One region of the Alkalihalobacterium alkalinitrilicum genome, then DNA from elsewhere that is predicted to be linked to it. Evidence: a T-box and tRNA genes for the amino acid it is inferred to sense, from the RefSeq annotation. Region 1 holds a T-box; the other holds one or more tRNA genes.

What was found. The T-box of region 1 lies ahead of leuS (leucine--tRNA ligase). A T-box ahead of a tRNA ligase gene usually reads a tRNA of that ligase, here a tRNA-Leu.
Region 2: it has a tRNA-Leu gene. The T-box ahead of leuS (leucine--tRNA ligase) is inferred to sense a tRNA for this amino acid. The anticodon was not compared.

The regions. Positions count from the first base shown of each region.
Region 1 covers NZ_KV917368.1:4,484,984-4,492,430, forward strand. The annotation lists gene mnmM (tRNA 5-(aminomethyl)-2-thiouridylate-methyltransferase MnmM) at 1-208, opposite strand, end outside; gene mnmL (tRNA modification radical SAM protein MnmL/YtqA) at 205-1,173, opposite strand; gene BK574_RS21780 (MDR family MFS transporter) at 1,332-2,546, shown strand; T-box leader at 2,665-2,900, shown strand; gene leuS (leucine--tRNA ligase) at 3,129-5,549, shown strand; gene BK574_RS21790 (long-chain fatty acid--CoA ligase) at 6,035-7,447, shown strand, end outside.
Region 2 covers NZ_KV917368.1:3,639,296-3,646,742, forward strand. The annotation lists rRNA gene BK574_RS17680 (16S ribosomal RNA) at 214-1,766, opposite strand; tRNA gene BK574_RS17685 (tRNA-Ala) at 1,951-2,026, opposite strand; tRNA gene BK574_RS17690 (tRNA-Pro) at 2,033-2,109, opposite strand; tRNA gene BK574_RS17695 (tRNA-Arg) at 2,118-2,194, opposite strand; tRNA gene BK574_RS17700 (tRNA-Leu) at 2,198-2,286, opposite strand; tRNA gene BK574_RS17705 (tRNA-Gly) at 2,304-2,378, opposite strand; tRNA gene BK574_RS17710 (tRNA-Leu) at 2,387-2,470, opposite strand; tRNA gene BK574_RS17715 (tRNA-Lys) at 2,488-2,563, opposite strand; tRNA gene BK574_RS17720 (tRNA-Thr) at 2,592-2,667, opposite strand; tRNA gene BK574_RS17725 (tRNA-Val) at 2,672-2,747, opposite strand; rRNA gene rrf (5S ribosomal RNA) at 2,757-2,872, opposite strand; rRNA gene BK574_RS17735 (23S ribosomal RNA) at 3,157-6,088, opposite strand; tRNA gene BK574_RS17740 (tRNA-Ala) at 6,442-6,517, opposite strand; tRNA gene BK574_RS17745 (tRNA-Ile) at 6,550-6,626, opposite strand; rRNA gene BK574_RS17750 (16S ribosomal RNA) at 6,745-7,447, opposite strand, start outside.

The DNA.
Region 1 (7,447 bases):
GCTCTTGTTCACGAATTCTCTTGGTTGTTTTTTCGATGGCTGTTTTTTGGATGTCAAAAGAGTAGACGTGGCCATTTTCACCCACTCGATTAGCTAAAAAGGATGTATCATGTCCGTTTCCTGCTGTGCAATCAATCGCAATATCCCCGCTGTTGATAGCTTTTTCTAATAGAATACGAGTATAAGGAAGAATACCATCTAGTTTCATTCCATTCCAACTTCCTTTCGGTAAAACTTTCCTTGCCATGTGTCGCGACGGTTAAGTTCTGCTTCGATGGCATTGAGCACATCCCATTTTTTTAAGCTCCACATGGGACCGATGACCATATCTGCTGGTCCGTCGCCTGTTAAACGATGAATGACCACATGAGGAGGAAGCATCTCAAGTTGATCCACAACAAGGTTTACGTATTCATTAAAGTCCATAAATTGAACAAGTCCTTTTTCATACTGTTTCACCATCGGAGTTTTCTTCATGAGGTGAAGAAGGTGGATTTTAATTCCTTGGATGTCTAACTTCGTTACTTCTTCGACCGTTTGTTTCATCATTTCAGTTGTCTCTAATGGGAGTCCGTTAATTATGTGCGAACAGACTCGGATTCCGTGTTTTCTTAGCTTATTTACCCCATCCACATAACATTGATAGTCATGAGCGCGATTGATGAGAAGGGCGGTTCGTTCATGTACGGTTTGTAAACCAAGCTCAACCCACAGATACGTACGCTCGTTTAATTCAGCTAAGTATTCCACTACGTCATCAGGTAAGCAATCAGGACGTGTTGCGATTGAAAGCCCGACAACCCCTTCTTGTTTTAAGATCACTTCATACATTTCACGAAGCTCATTCACGGGTGCGTACGTATTACTATACGCTTGAAAATACCCAATATATTTACCACTCTTCCACTTTCGATGCATCCGATCTTTGATCGTATGAAACTGTGTGACTAAATCGTCTTTCCGGTCTCCCGCAAAATCACCAGATCCGCGCTCACTACAAAATGTGCAGCCACCACTTGCGACTTGGCCATCACGGTTGGGGCAGTCAAAGCCAGCATCAAGGGGAACTTTAAATACTTTCTCACCGAACTGTTGTCTTAAATGAAAATTCCAAGAATGATATCGCTTATCTCCATAGCGTAATGGAACAGTTTCAGGTTGTTTTATTTCCATATATTAATCACCTTTATTGGTTGTAAGTTTACCTATTAATACTATCATAAACGGAAAAGAAACTCGAACGCTTCAAGATGGTAATGAAAAAGCATTGCTAATTCTAGTGTCTTCTTTTACTATTTTTTTAGAGAGACGAAATAAGAGGAGAATTATGTATGCCTAAAGCAATTTGGTTGCTTGTTATTGGTATGGTTATCAATGTAACAGGTGCATCATTCATCTGGCCTTTAAATACGATTTATTTACATCAAGAGTTAGGTCAATCTTTATCGGTTGCAGGCATCGTTCTAATGATGAATGCTGGGGCAGGAGTGATTGGAAATCTAATTGGAGGAGCCTTATTTGACCGAATTGGTGGTTATAAAACGATCATATACGGGATTGCGATTACAATCATCAGTGCATTTGTGCTTGCTTATAATCATACATTTCTGTGGTATGTCGCCCTTCTAGTTGGCATTGGGTTTGGGGCAGGGATGACGTTTCCTGCTCTTTATGCGATGGCAGGTACTGCATGGCCAGAAGGTGGTAGAAAAGCGTTTAACGCGATGTATGTTGCACAAAATGTAGGAGTCGCTTTAGGGACAGCGCTTGCTGGAGTAGTTGCTTCTATTAAAATGGACTATATTTTTATTTCAAATGGAATCGTTTATTGTTTATTCCTTTTGCTGGCAGTCATTGGATTTCGAAAAATCGAAGCGGAAAAATCAATATCACAAGCTACTTCAAATGTATTTGAACAAAAAAGGCATTTTTCGCTTAGTCGACCATTTATCGCATTACTTATTGTTCTTATAGGATATTTTATTTGTTGGGTCGCATATGTTCAATGGCAGTCGAATATTTCTGTGTATACGCAACAGTTAGGAATTTCACTAACTCAATATAGTGTGCTGTGGACGATTAATGGCGCGATGATTGTGTTGTGTCAGCCGATAATTGCTTTTATTGTTCGTAAATGGGTGCATACGTTAAAGTCGCAAATCTATACGGGATTAGTTATATTTATATTTTCGTTCTTTGTGCTGTCGCAGGCACAAGTTTTTTCGATGTTCATTGCTGCAATGGTCATTTTAACGATTGGTGAAATGTTTATCTGGCCAGCGATCCCTACAATTGCACATAAGCTCGCTCCTGAAGGGAAGGCTGGATTTTATCAAGGGGTTGTGAATAGCGTTGCTACGGGTGGAAGAATGGTTGGTCCTTTTATTGGCGGACTAATTGCTGAAGCTTTTGGCATGGTTACGTTATTCTATGCAATTATGATCCTTTTCTTTGTGGCCTTCGTTTCGACAGCTTTGTATGACCGTGTGTTGAAACAACCAAAATCAGTTCAAGAACATGCAACCAACCAAACGTTTCAACCTTAAGTTGAAAAAAATAGTATTTTTTTAGTGGAAATTGGTAATAATGGTCTTGACAGAAAATCGACAAGTTCATACAATAGCAAATATAACTTTAATCATTTTTCTCACAATTTTACACATGCTAATAACGATGAAGAGGAATAGTAGTGAAGTATCTCGTAATTAGAGAATTGACGGTTGGTGAAAGTCAATCGATGATACCCACGAACTCGCCTTAAAGTTGCAGAAGTGAACGATTAGTAGCTGCTGCCGTATACCGCGTTAAGGTTACTAAAGTGAGTATAAATCTGTTGTTTATGCTAATTTGGGTGGTACCGCGGGAATTTTTACAATTGTGAACAACCTCTCGTCCCTAACGATAACGCTAGGGGTGGGAGGTTTTTTTATTGAGTCATATGGTAGTTTACAGCTGATGTTTAACTTTTTTCAGCTCTCCAGTTGCCTTTGTCTATCAAAACACTCAAGAATATGTTGATGCTGATGGCGTCATAGACTGGAGGATCAGTGGATTTAGCGAAACTGGTCTATAAAATAAATTGAACTAAACCATTACATATTAATAAACCATCAATAGGAGGAAAAAGAATGTCTTTTCAACATCAAGCAATCGAGAAGAAGTGGCAACAATATTGGGAAGAGAATAAAACATTTAAAACGGTAGATGAGTTAGAAAAAAAGAAATTTTATGCTTTAGATATGTTTCCTTACCCTTCAGGAGCAGGTCTGCACGTTGGGCATCCTGAAGGATATACGGCAACGGATATTTTATCAAGGATGAAACGGATGCAAGGCTACAATGTTCTTCATCCAATGGGTTGGGATGCTTTTGGTCTTCCAGCTGAACAATATGCATTAGATACGGGAAAACACCCGAGAGATTTCACACAACAAAATATTGATAACTTCCGTAGACAAATTAAAGCGCTTGGTTTTTCATATGATTGGGATCGTGAAGTTGATACGACGGATCCTGATTATTATAAGTGGACACAGTGGATTTTCATCCAATTATATAATAAAGGTTTAGCTTATGTTGATGAAGTTGCAGTAAACTGGTGTCCTGCATTAGGCACTGTATTAGCAAATGAAGAAGTGATCGATGGAAAAAGTGAACGTGGTGGGCATCCTGTAGAACGACGTCCAATGAAGCAATGGGTATTAAGAATTACAAAATATGCGGACCGCTTATTGGAGGACTTAGAGGAGCTTGACTGGCCTGAAAGTATTAAAGATATGCAGCGTAATTGGATCGGCAAATCAGAAGGTGCAGAAGTCAGCTTCATGATTGATGGTTTTGATGAGGCGATTACGGTGTTTACGACTCGCCCTGATACGTTATTTGGGGCAACGTATATGGTGTTAGCTCCAGAACATAAACTCATTGATCAAATCACAACAGATGAACAAAAAGAAGCGATTGAAACGTATAAGAAAAAAGTTGCAACGAAAAGTGATCTCGAGCGTACTGAGTTATCGAAAGAAAAAACAGGGGTATTTACTGGGGCGTATGCCATCAACCCAGTGAATGGCGAGAAGATTCCGATTTGGATTGCTGATTATGTACTAGTAAGTTATGGTACAGGGGCGATCATGGCTGTTCCTGCGCATGACGAAAGAGACTATGAGTTTGCTAAAGAGTTTAATCTTGAAATTAAAGAAGTAGTTGCTGGTGGAAACATTGAGGAAGAGGCCTACACAGGTGACGGTCATCATGTGAACTCAGGTTTTCTCGATGGTTTAAATAAAGAAGATGCGATTGCGAAAATGCTTGAGTGGCTTGAAGTCGAAAGTAAAGGTACGAAAAAAATTACGTATCGTCTTCGTGATTGGTTGTTTAGTCGCCAACGCTATTGGGGTGAACCTATTCCAATTATTCATTGGGAAGATGGAACGATGACGCCTGTAGCTGAACAAGAGTTGCCGTTAATTCTTCCTGAAATGGATGAAATTAAACCGTCTGGAACAGGAGAATCACCTCTTGCTAACGCAACAGACTGGTTAGAAGTCGTTTGTCCAGATACTGGGAAAAAAGGACGACGCGAAACGAATACAATGCCGCAATGGGCGGGTAGCTGCTGGTACTACTTACGTTATATTGATCCGAAAAATAGTGAAAAGCTTGCTGACCCAGAAAAGATTAAACATTGGCTGCCAGTTGATATTTACATCGGCGGAGCAGAGCATGCAGTCCTTCACTTGTTATATGCACGATTCTGGCATAAAGTTTTATACGATATCGGTGTCGTTCCAACGAAAGAACCGTTCCAAAAGCTATTTAACCAAGGGATGATTCTTGGTGAAAATAATGAAAAAATGAGTAAATCGAAAGGGAATGTCGTGAACCCAGACGATATTATTGACAGTCATGGCGCTGATACTCTTCGTTTGTATGAGATGTTTATGGGACCACTTGATGCTTCAATTGCATGGTCAGAGAATGGTTTGGATGGGGCGCGTCGCTTCTTAGATCGTATTTATCGTTTGTTCATTGATGAAGCAAGCGGTGAACTAAACTCAATGATTACGGATGAAGCGGGTTCTGAAGGATTAACGCGTACGTACCATCAAACCGTGAAAAAAGTAAGCGAAGATTTTGAAGGGTTACGCTTTAATGTCGGAATTTCTCAGTTAATGGTCTTCATTAATGAAGCATATAAGCAAGAACAACTTCCTAAGTCTTTAATGGAAGGCTTCGTGAAATTAATTGCTCCTGTAGCTCCTCATTTAGCTGAAGAACTATGGCATAAACTTGGGCATCAGGAAACACTTGCGTATGAGGCTTGGCCTACATACGACGAAAAATATTTAGTTGAAGATGAGATTGAAATCGTTGTTCAAGTAAATGGAAAAGTTAAAGCGAAGTTAGTCATTCCAAAAGAGGCAAGTAAAGAGCAAATGGAAGAACTAGCGCAATCAGATGAAAAAGTAAAAGAAGCGACAAATGGGAAAACCATTAGAAAAGTAATTGCTGTTCCTGGAAAGCTTGTTAATATCGTTGCAAATTAAAATGGTATAGCTACGTAATGAGTGAGACGTTATTGTTCAATAATGTCTCACTCATTTTCATTTTATTATACTAACATTCATCAACAAGTTTAAACTTGTTGATGAATGTTAGTAATGTGTATAAGTCTGTGGATAATAAGGTTATTTATCCACATATATAGAAAAAAGGAAAAAAAGTCTAGTAATAATACTTATTTTTTGTTCACACTTTGTGAGTTTAATTATCCACAACATGTGAATAACTTTAGTTCTAGTGCTTAATGTGAAAGAATTCATTATTCAAATAAAATAGTGTGACATTAAAGTTAACAAGATAGAGAATGGTGTACTAGCGTGAATTTTCAAGTTAAATTAGATAGAAAAATAAAAATATTTTGTCTAATTGTGTCGTTTTTGTTGACATTTTGTAAGAGTTTTCATAAAATTCATATTAACCGACCGAGCAATCGGTCTTCTGAAATGTACTGAAGGGGAGGGCGATTAATATGATGAATGTACCGCTAACAATAAGTTCAATGCTAGAGAGAGCGGAGAAAGTTTTTCCTAAGAAGGGTGTAGTATCAAGGACGTTATCAAAAATTCATCGATTAAGTTATAAAGAAATTGGTGAACGAACTCGGAGGCTGGCAAGTTCACTTGAAAGATTAGGGGTTAAAGAGGGTGATAAAGTTGCGACGTTTGCTTGGAATCAACATCGCCACCTTGAAACCTATTTTGCAGTTCCGAGTATAGGTGCAGTTCTGCATATGGTGAATATTCGGCTATCTGAAGAACATATCTCATATATTATTAATCATGCAAACGATCGAATTTTAATTATTGATGAGGATTTATTGCCGATTATAGAAAGTGTTAAGGATGAGTTAAAGACAGTTGAAGCCTTTGTGTTAATGACGGATAAAGAAGAGCTTCCAGAAACGACTTTAGAACCTCTCTATTCGTATGAAGAACTTATCGCGCAAGGTGACAAGGATTTTCAATTTAGAAAAGATATTGACGAAAATGCTCCAGCAGGTATGTGCTATACTTCCGCAACAACAGGAAATCCAAAAGGAGTCATTTATAGTCACCGGTCATTAACTTTACATAGTATGATGCTTGGCAATGCAGACACAATGGCAATATCTGAAAATGATGTTTGTATGCCGATCGTTCCAATGTTCCATGTTAACGCATGGGGATTACCGTATGCGGCTACATGGTTTGGAACACAGCAAGTGTTACCAGGGCCGAATTTTACCCCTGAAGTTATCACAGATCTTATTGAGAAAGAACGGGTTACAATTACAGCAGGTGTACCAACAATTTGGCTTGGTGTTCTAAATATACTAGAAAAAGAGAAACGTGATATGAGTAGCTTAAGAGCTGTTGTTTGTGGGGGATCTGCGGCACCGATGTCGATGATACAAAAGTATGAAGAAGAGTATGGTATACCGTTTATTCATGCATATGGTATGACAGAAACAACGCCAATCGTAGCGATCTCTCGTTTGAAAAGTTATCAACAAACACTTAGCAACGATGAAAAACTTGAAATACGCTCTAAACAAGGGTTATTTGTCCCAGGAGTCGATATGAAAGTTGTGAATGAAAATGGACCAGTCAAGTGGAATGGACAAGACATGGGAGAACTTCTATTAAGAGGGAATTGGATCGCGGATAGCTATTATAAAGATGAAAGAAGTATAGATACATTTAAAGATGGCTGGCTTCATACTGGCGATATTGCAACCATTGATGAAGAAGGAACTCTCAAACTTGTTGATCGCACAAAAGACCTAATTAAGAGCGGTGGAGAATGGATTTCATCGGTCGACTTAGAAAATGCATTAATGGCACACGAAGGAGTATTTGAAGCGGCAGTTGTAGCTGTACCAAGTGAGAAGTGGGTGGAGCGA
Region 2 (7,447 bases), 850 kb from region 1:
TACTTCGTTGGCTGCACTCTCTGCGTTGCTCATGTACACTTTAAACGTACATTCCGCTACTCGTGAGCTTGCCGCCTCGTACTCCTTGCTTCTAATTCGTCACTTAAATTAGAAATATATCAATTGAAAGAAGTAAATTCTCTCAAAACTGAACAAAAAAGACCAAAGCGTACATACTCGAAGTATGCATCGACTAGAGTAAATACTCCATAGAAAGGAGGTGATCCAGCCGCACCTTCCGATACGGCTACCTTGTTACGACTTCACCCCAATCATCTGTCCCACCTTAGGCGGCTGGCTCCAAAAGGTTACCCCACCGACTTCGGGTGTTACAAACTCTCGTGGTGTGACGGGCGGTGTGTACAAGGCCCGGGAACGTATTCACCGCGGCATGCTGATCCGCGATTACTAGCGATTCCGGCTTCATGTAGGCGAGTTGCAGCCTACAATCCGAACTGAGAATGGTTTTATGGGATTGGCTCGACCTCGCGGTTTCGCTGCCCTTTGTACCATCCATTGTAGCACGTGTGTAGCCCAGGTCATAAGGGGCATGATGATTTGACGTCATCCCCACCTTCCTCCGGTTTGTCACCGGCAGTCACCTTAGAGTGCCCAACTAAATGCTGGCAACTAAGATCAAGGGTTGCGCTCGTTGCGGGACTTAACCCAACATCTCACGACACGAGCTGACGACAACCATGCACCACCTGTCACCTTGTCCCCCGAAGGGGAACGCTCTATCTCTAGAGGTGTCAAGGGATGTCAAGACCTGGTAAGGTTCTTCGCGTTGCTTCGAATTAAACCACATGCTCCACCGCTTGTGCGGGCCCCCGTCAATTCCTTTGAGTTTCAGCCTTGCGGCCGTACTCCCCAGGCGGAGTGCTTAATGTGTTAACTTCGGCACTAAGGGCATCGAAACCCCTAACACCTAGCACTCATCGTTTACGGCGTGGACTACCAGGGTATCTAATCCTGTTTGCTCCCCACGCTTTCGCGCCTCAGCGTCAGTTACAGACCAGAGAGTCGCCTTCGCCACTGGTGTTCCTCCACATCTCTACGCATTTCACCGCTACACGTGGAATTCCACTCTCCTCTTCTGTACTCAAGTCTTCCAGTTTCCAATGACCCTCCACGGTTGAGCCGTGGGCTTTCACATCAGACTTAAAAGACCGCCTGCGCGCGCTTTACGCCCAATAATTCCGGACAACGCTTGCCACCTACGTATTACCGCGGCTGCTGGCACGTAGTTAGCCGTGGCTTTCTGGTTAGGTACCGTCAAGGTACCGCCCTATTCGAACGGTACTTGTTCTTCCCTAACAACAGAGCTTTACGACCCGAAGGCCTTCATCACTCACGCGGCGTTGCTCCGTCAGACTTTCGTCCATTGCGGAAGATTCCCTACTGCTGCCTCCCGTAGGAGTCTGGGCCGTGTCTCAGTCCCAGTGTGGCCGATCACCCTCTCAGGTCGGCTACGCATCGTCGCCTTGGTGAGCCATTACCTGACCAACTAGCTAATGCGCCGCGGGCCCATCCCGTAGTGTTAGGTAAACCCAACTTTTACAATAACACCATGTGGTGTCATTGATTATCCGGTATTAGCTCCGGTTTCCCGAAGTTATCCCAGTCTACAGGGCAGGTTGCCCACGTGTTACTCACCCGTCCGCCGCTAACCTTTCAAGAGCAAGCTCTTGAAAGGTCCGCTCGACTTGCATGTATTAGGCACGCCGCCAGCGTTCGTCCTGAGCCAGGATCAAACTCTCCAATAAAGTGTTTGATTAAGCTCATTGTCACAAACGTGACGTTTTTAAAACATTGACGAGATATCATGTATCTCTTTATTTCGCTTGGCTTTTTGTTCAGTTTTCAAAGAACTTTTTCATGTCTCAAAAGCGACTTCTCTATAATAACAAACAATATAAGATGTGTCAATAATTAATTTAAAAAAATATTTGGTGGAGCCTAGCGGGATCGAACCGCTGACCTCCTGCGTGCAAGGCAGGCGCTCTCCCAGCTGAGCTAAGGCCCCGATAAATGGTCGGGAAGACAGGATTTGAACCTGCGACCCCCTGGTCCCAAACCAGGTGCTCTACCAAGCTGAGCCACTTCCCGTATTAAATTGGCGCGCCCTGAGAGATTCGAACTCCCGACCTTTTGATTCGTAGTCAAACACTCTATCCAGCTGAGCTAAGGGCGCATATGGTGCCGAGGGCCGGACTTGAACCGGCACGGTAGTCACCTACCGCAGGATTTTAAGTCCTGTGTGTCTGCCAATTCCACCACCCCGGCAAAGCAGACTATTTTTTTGGAGCGGAAGACGGGACTCGAACCCGCGACCCTCACCTTGGCAAGGTGATGTTCTACCACTGAACTACTTCCGCAAATAAAATGGTGCGGGTGAAGGGACTCGAACCCCCACGTCAAAGACACTAGATCCTAAGTCTAGCGCGTCTGCCAATTCCGCCACACCCGCATTATAACATTGTAAAATGGTGAGCCATGAAGGACTCGAACCTTCGACCCTCTGATTAAAAGTCAGATGCTCTACCAACTGAGCTAATGGCTCGAAATAATAAACTTATATATGTCCAAAATGGTGCCGGCGAGAGGACTTGAACCCCCAACCTACTGATTACAAGTCAGTTGCTCTACCAATTGAGCTACACCGGCATAATGGTGGAGGATGACGGGCTCGAACCGCCGACCCCCTGCTTGTAAGGCAGGTGCTCTCCCAGCTGAGCTAATCCTCCAATATTGCCGCCTAGCGACGTCCTACTCTCACAGGGGGAAGCCCCCAACTACCATCGGCGCTGAAGAGCTTAACTTCCGTGTTCGGCATGGGAACGGGTGTGACCTCTTCGCTATCGCCACTAGACTTATAAAATTGTGATAAGCTGCGAATTTCTTCGTCAGTTTCAATTCTTGCGGTGCTCCGACGTACAGGATGTACTAGTGCCGACGTTGTCACAGGACGTGACGAACTTAGTCGGTTACCTTTCCGATACGCTCCACTCCTCAGAATTTCACTTCCTCGAACTTCTTGCTTCTGAAAATCCTTTTTTAAGTTGTGATAAGCTTCGAAGTGATTCGATGCTTATGATTGAGAGTCATTCTCTCAAAACTGGATAATGTACTAGAAGAATATCAACGCTTTATGTTTTGGATAAGCCCTCGACCGATTAGTATCTCTCAGCTCCACGTGTCACCACGCTTCCACCCGAGACCTATCAACCTCATCATCTCTAAGGGGTCTTACTTACTTAACGTAATGGGAAATCTCATCTTGAGGGGGGCTTCACGCTTAGATGCTTTCAGCGCTTATCCCGTCCACACGTAGCTACCCAGCTATGCTCCTGGCGGAACAACTGGTACACCAGCGGTGTGTCCATCCCGGTCCTCTCGTACTAAGGACAGCTCCTCTCAAATTTCCTACGCCCACGACGGATAGGGACCGAACTGTCTCACGACGTTCTGAACCCAGCTCGCGTACCGCTTTAATGGGCGAACAGCCCAACCCTTGGGACCTACTTCAGCCCCAGGATGCGATGAGCCGACATCGAGGTGCCAAACCTCCCCGTCGATGTGGACTCTTGGGGGAGATAAGCCTGTTATCCCCAGGGTAGCTTTTATCCGTTGAGCGATGGCCCTTCCATGCGGAACCACCGGATCACTAAGCCCGACTTTCGTCCCTGCTCGACTTGTAGGTCTCGCAGTCAAGCTCCCTTATGCCTTTGCACTCTACGAATGATTTCCAACCATTCTGAGGGAACCTTTGGGCGCCTCCGTTACTGTTTAGGAGGCGACCGCCCCAGTCAAACTGCCCACCTGACACTGTCCCTGAACCGGATCACGGTTCGAGGTTAGAACTTCAATACAGCCAGGGTAGTATCCCACCGACGCCTCCACGTAAGCTGGCGCTCACGCTTCCAAGGCTCCTACCTATCCTGTACAAGCTGTACCAAAATCCAATATCAAGCTACAGTAAAGCTCCATGGGGTCTTTCCGTCCTGTCGCGGGTAACCTGCATCTTCACAGGTAATATAATTTCACCGGGTCTCTCGTTGAGACAGTGTCCAAGTCGTTACACCATTCGTGCGGGTCGGAACTTACCCGACAAGGAATTTCGCTACCTTAGGACCGTTATAGTTACGGCCGCCGTTTACTGGGGCTTCGGTTCACAGCTTCGGCTTGCGCCTAACCACTCCCCTTAACCTTCCAGCACCGGGCAGGTGTCAGCCCCTATACTTCGCCTTGCGGCTTCGCAGAGACCTGTGTTTTTGCTAAACAGTCGCTTGGACCTATTCACTGCGGCTCTCTCGGGCATACACCCTAACAGAGCACCCCTTCTCCCGAAGTTACGGGGTCATTTTGCCGAGTTCCTTAACGAGAGTTCTCCCGAGCGTCTTAGAATTCTCTTCCCGCCTACCTGTGTCGGTTTGCGGTACGGGCACCTCTCACCTCGCTAGAGGCTTTTCTTGGCAGTGTAGGATCAGGAACTTCGGTACTTAATTTCCCTCGCTATCACAGCTCAGCCTTTATGGTAAGCGGATTTGCCTACTTACCAGCCTAACTGCTTAGACGCGCATCCATCAGCGCGCTTACCCTACCTTACTGCGTCCCCCCATTGCTCAAACGGTGAGGAGGTGGTACAGGAATTTCAACCTGTTGTCCATCGCCTACGCCTTTCGGCCTCGGCTTAGGTCCCGACTTACCCTGAGCGGACGAGCCTTCCTCAGGAAACCTTAGGCTTTCGACGGAGGGGATTCTCACCCCTCTTTTCGCTACTCATACCGGCATTCTCACTTCTAAGCGCTCCACCAGTCCTTCCGGTCTGACTTCGCTGCACTTAGAACGCTCCCCTACCCCTGTCCGTAAGGACAAGCCGTAGCTTCGGTGATACGTTTAGCCCCGGTACATTTTCGGCGCAGAGTCACTCGACCAGTGAGCTATTACGCACTCTTTAAATGGTGGCTGCTTCTAAGCCAACATCCTGGTTGTCTGGGCAACTCCACATCCTTTACCACTTAACGTATACTTGGGGACCTTAGCTGACGGTCTGGGCTGTTTCCCTCTTGACTACGGATCTTAGCACTCGCAGTCTGACTCCCGAGGATAAGTATTTGGCATTCGGAGTTTGACTGAGTTCGGTAATCCTGTGGGGACCCCTAGCCCAATCAGTGCTCTACCTCCAATACTCTTCCCTCGAGGCTAGCCCTAAAGCTATTTCGGGGAGAACCAGCTATTTCCGAGTTCGATTGGCATTTCACCCCTACCCACACCTCATCCCCGCATTTTTCAACATGCGTGGGTTCGGGCCTCCATTCAGTGTTACCTGAACTTCACCCTGGACATGGGTAGATCACACGGTTTCGGGTCTACGACCACGTACTTATTCGCCCTATTCAGACTCGCTTTCGCTGCGGCTCCGCCTTATCAGCTTAACCTTGCACGGGATCGTAACTCGCCGGTTCATTCTACAAAAGGCACGCCATCACCCGTAAATGGGCTCTGACTACTTGTAGGCACACGGTTTCAGGATCTCTTTCACTCCCCTTCCGGGGTGCTTTTCACCTTTCCCTCACGGTACTGGTTCACTATCGGTCACTAGGGAGTATTTAGCCTTGGGAGATGGTCCTCCCTGCTTCCGACGGGGTTTCACGTGTCCCGCCGTACTCAGGATCCGTCTCGGAGAGACGATCATTTTGGCTACAGGGTTGTTACCTTCTCTGACGGGTCTTTCCAGACCGCTTCGCCTATGATCGTCTTTTCTTACTCCATGTGAGACGTCCTACAACCCCAAGAGGCAAGCCTCTTGGTTTGGGCTAATTCCGTTTCGCTCGCCGCTACTCAGGAAATCGCATTTGCTTTCTCTTCCTCTGGGTACTTAGATGTTTCAGTTCCCCAGGTCTGCCTCCTCATACCCTATGTATTCAGGTATGGGTACCATCCCATTACGGATGGTGGGTTCCCCCATTCGGATATCCCCGGATCAAAGCTTACTTACAGCTCCCCGAGGCATTTCGCTGTTCGTCGCGTCCTTCTTCGGCTCCTAGTGCCAAGGCATTCACCGTGCGCCCTTTCTAGCTTAACCTACGTTTTAAAATAAGCTACGAATTTCTTCGTCAGTTTTGTCCTTCCGGTACTCACGTATGTTAGATACGATCCGTTACTCAGGACTTCACTTCCTCGAACTTCTTGCTTCTTTTAAAACTTATAAAGTTTATCAAAAAACTTAAATAACTATAAAGGTTGTTGAATTCTTGACGACTCAAGTTACTCTTGGTTACACAATGTGCAACCCAGTGAAATCTTGATGTCATTTCTAGTCATTATCCAGTTTTCAAAGAACCACTAAATCTCCAATAGATAAAAAATTCACTCCTGAAATTAAAAAGCAACTTTTAAATAATACATTGGAGACAGTACAAAATCAAGCGTAATTTTTGGTGGAGCCTAGCGGGATCGAACCGCTGACCTCCTGCGTGCAAGGCAGGCGCTCTCCCAGCTGAGCTAAGGCCCCTTTTTTTAAAAAATAAAGATAATTTAAAGCTATGGTGGGCCTAAGTGGACTCGAACCACCGACCTCACGCTTATCAGGCGTGCGCTCTAACCAGCTGAGCTATAGGCCCTTATTCAACCTGCCATTAAATTTAATTATAGAGAGTTTTGAGTTCTCTCAAAACTGAACAAAAAAGACCAAAGCGTACATACTCGAAGTATGCATCGACTAGAGTAAATACTCCATAGAAAGGAGGTGATCCAGCCGCACCTTCCGATACGGCTACCTTGTTACGACTTCACCCCAATCATCTGTCCCACCTTAGGCGGCTGGCTCCAAAAGGTTACCCCACCGACTTCGGGTGTTACAAACTCTCGTGGTGTGACGGGCGGTGTGTACAAGGCCCGGGAACGTATTCACCGCGGCATGCTGATCCGCGATTACTAGCGATTCCGGCTTCATGTAGGCGAGTTGCAGCCTACAATCCGAACTGAGAATGGTTTTATGGGATTGGCTCGACCTCGCGGTTTCGCTGCCCTTTGTACCATCCATTGTAGCACGTGTGTAGCCCAGGTCATAAGGGGCATGATGATTTGACGTCATCCCCACCTTCCTCCGGTTTGTCACCGGCAGTCACCTTAGAGTGCCCAACTAAATGCTGGCAACTAAGATCAAGGGTTGCGCTCGTTGCGGGACTTAACCCAACATCTCACGACACGAGCTGACGACAACCATGCACCACCTGTCACCTTGTCCCCCGAAGGGGAACGCTCTGTCTCCAGAGGTGTCAAGGGATGTCAAGACCTGGTAAGGTTCTTCGCGTTGCTTCGAATTAAACCACATGCTCCACCGCTTGTGCGGGCCCCCGTCAATTCCTTTGAGTTTCAGCCTTGCGGCCGTACTCCCCAGGCGGAGTGCTTAATGTGTTAACTTCGGCACTAAGGGCATCGA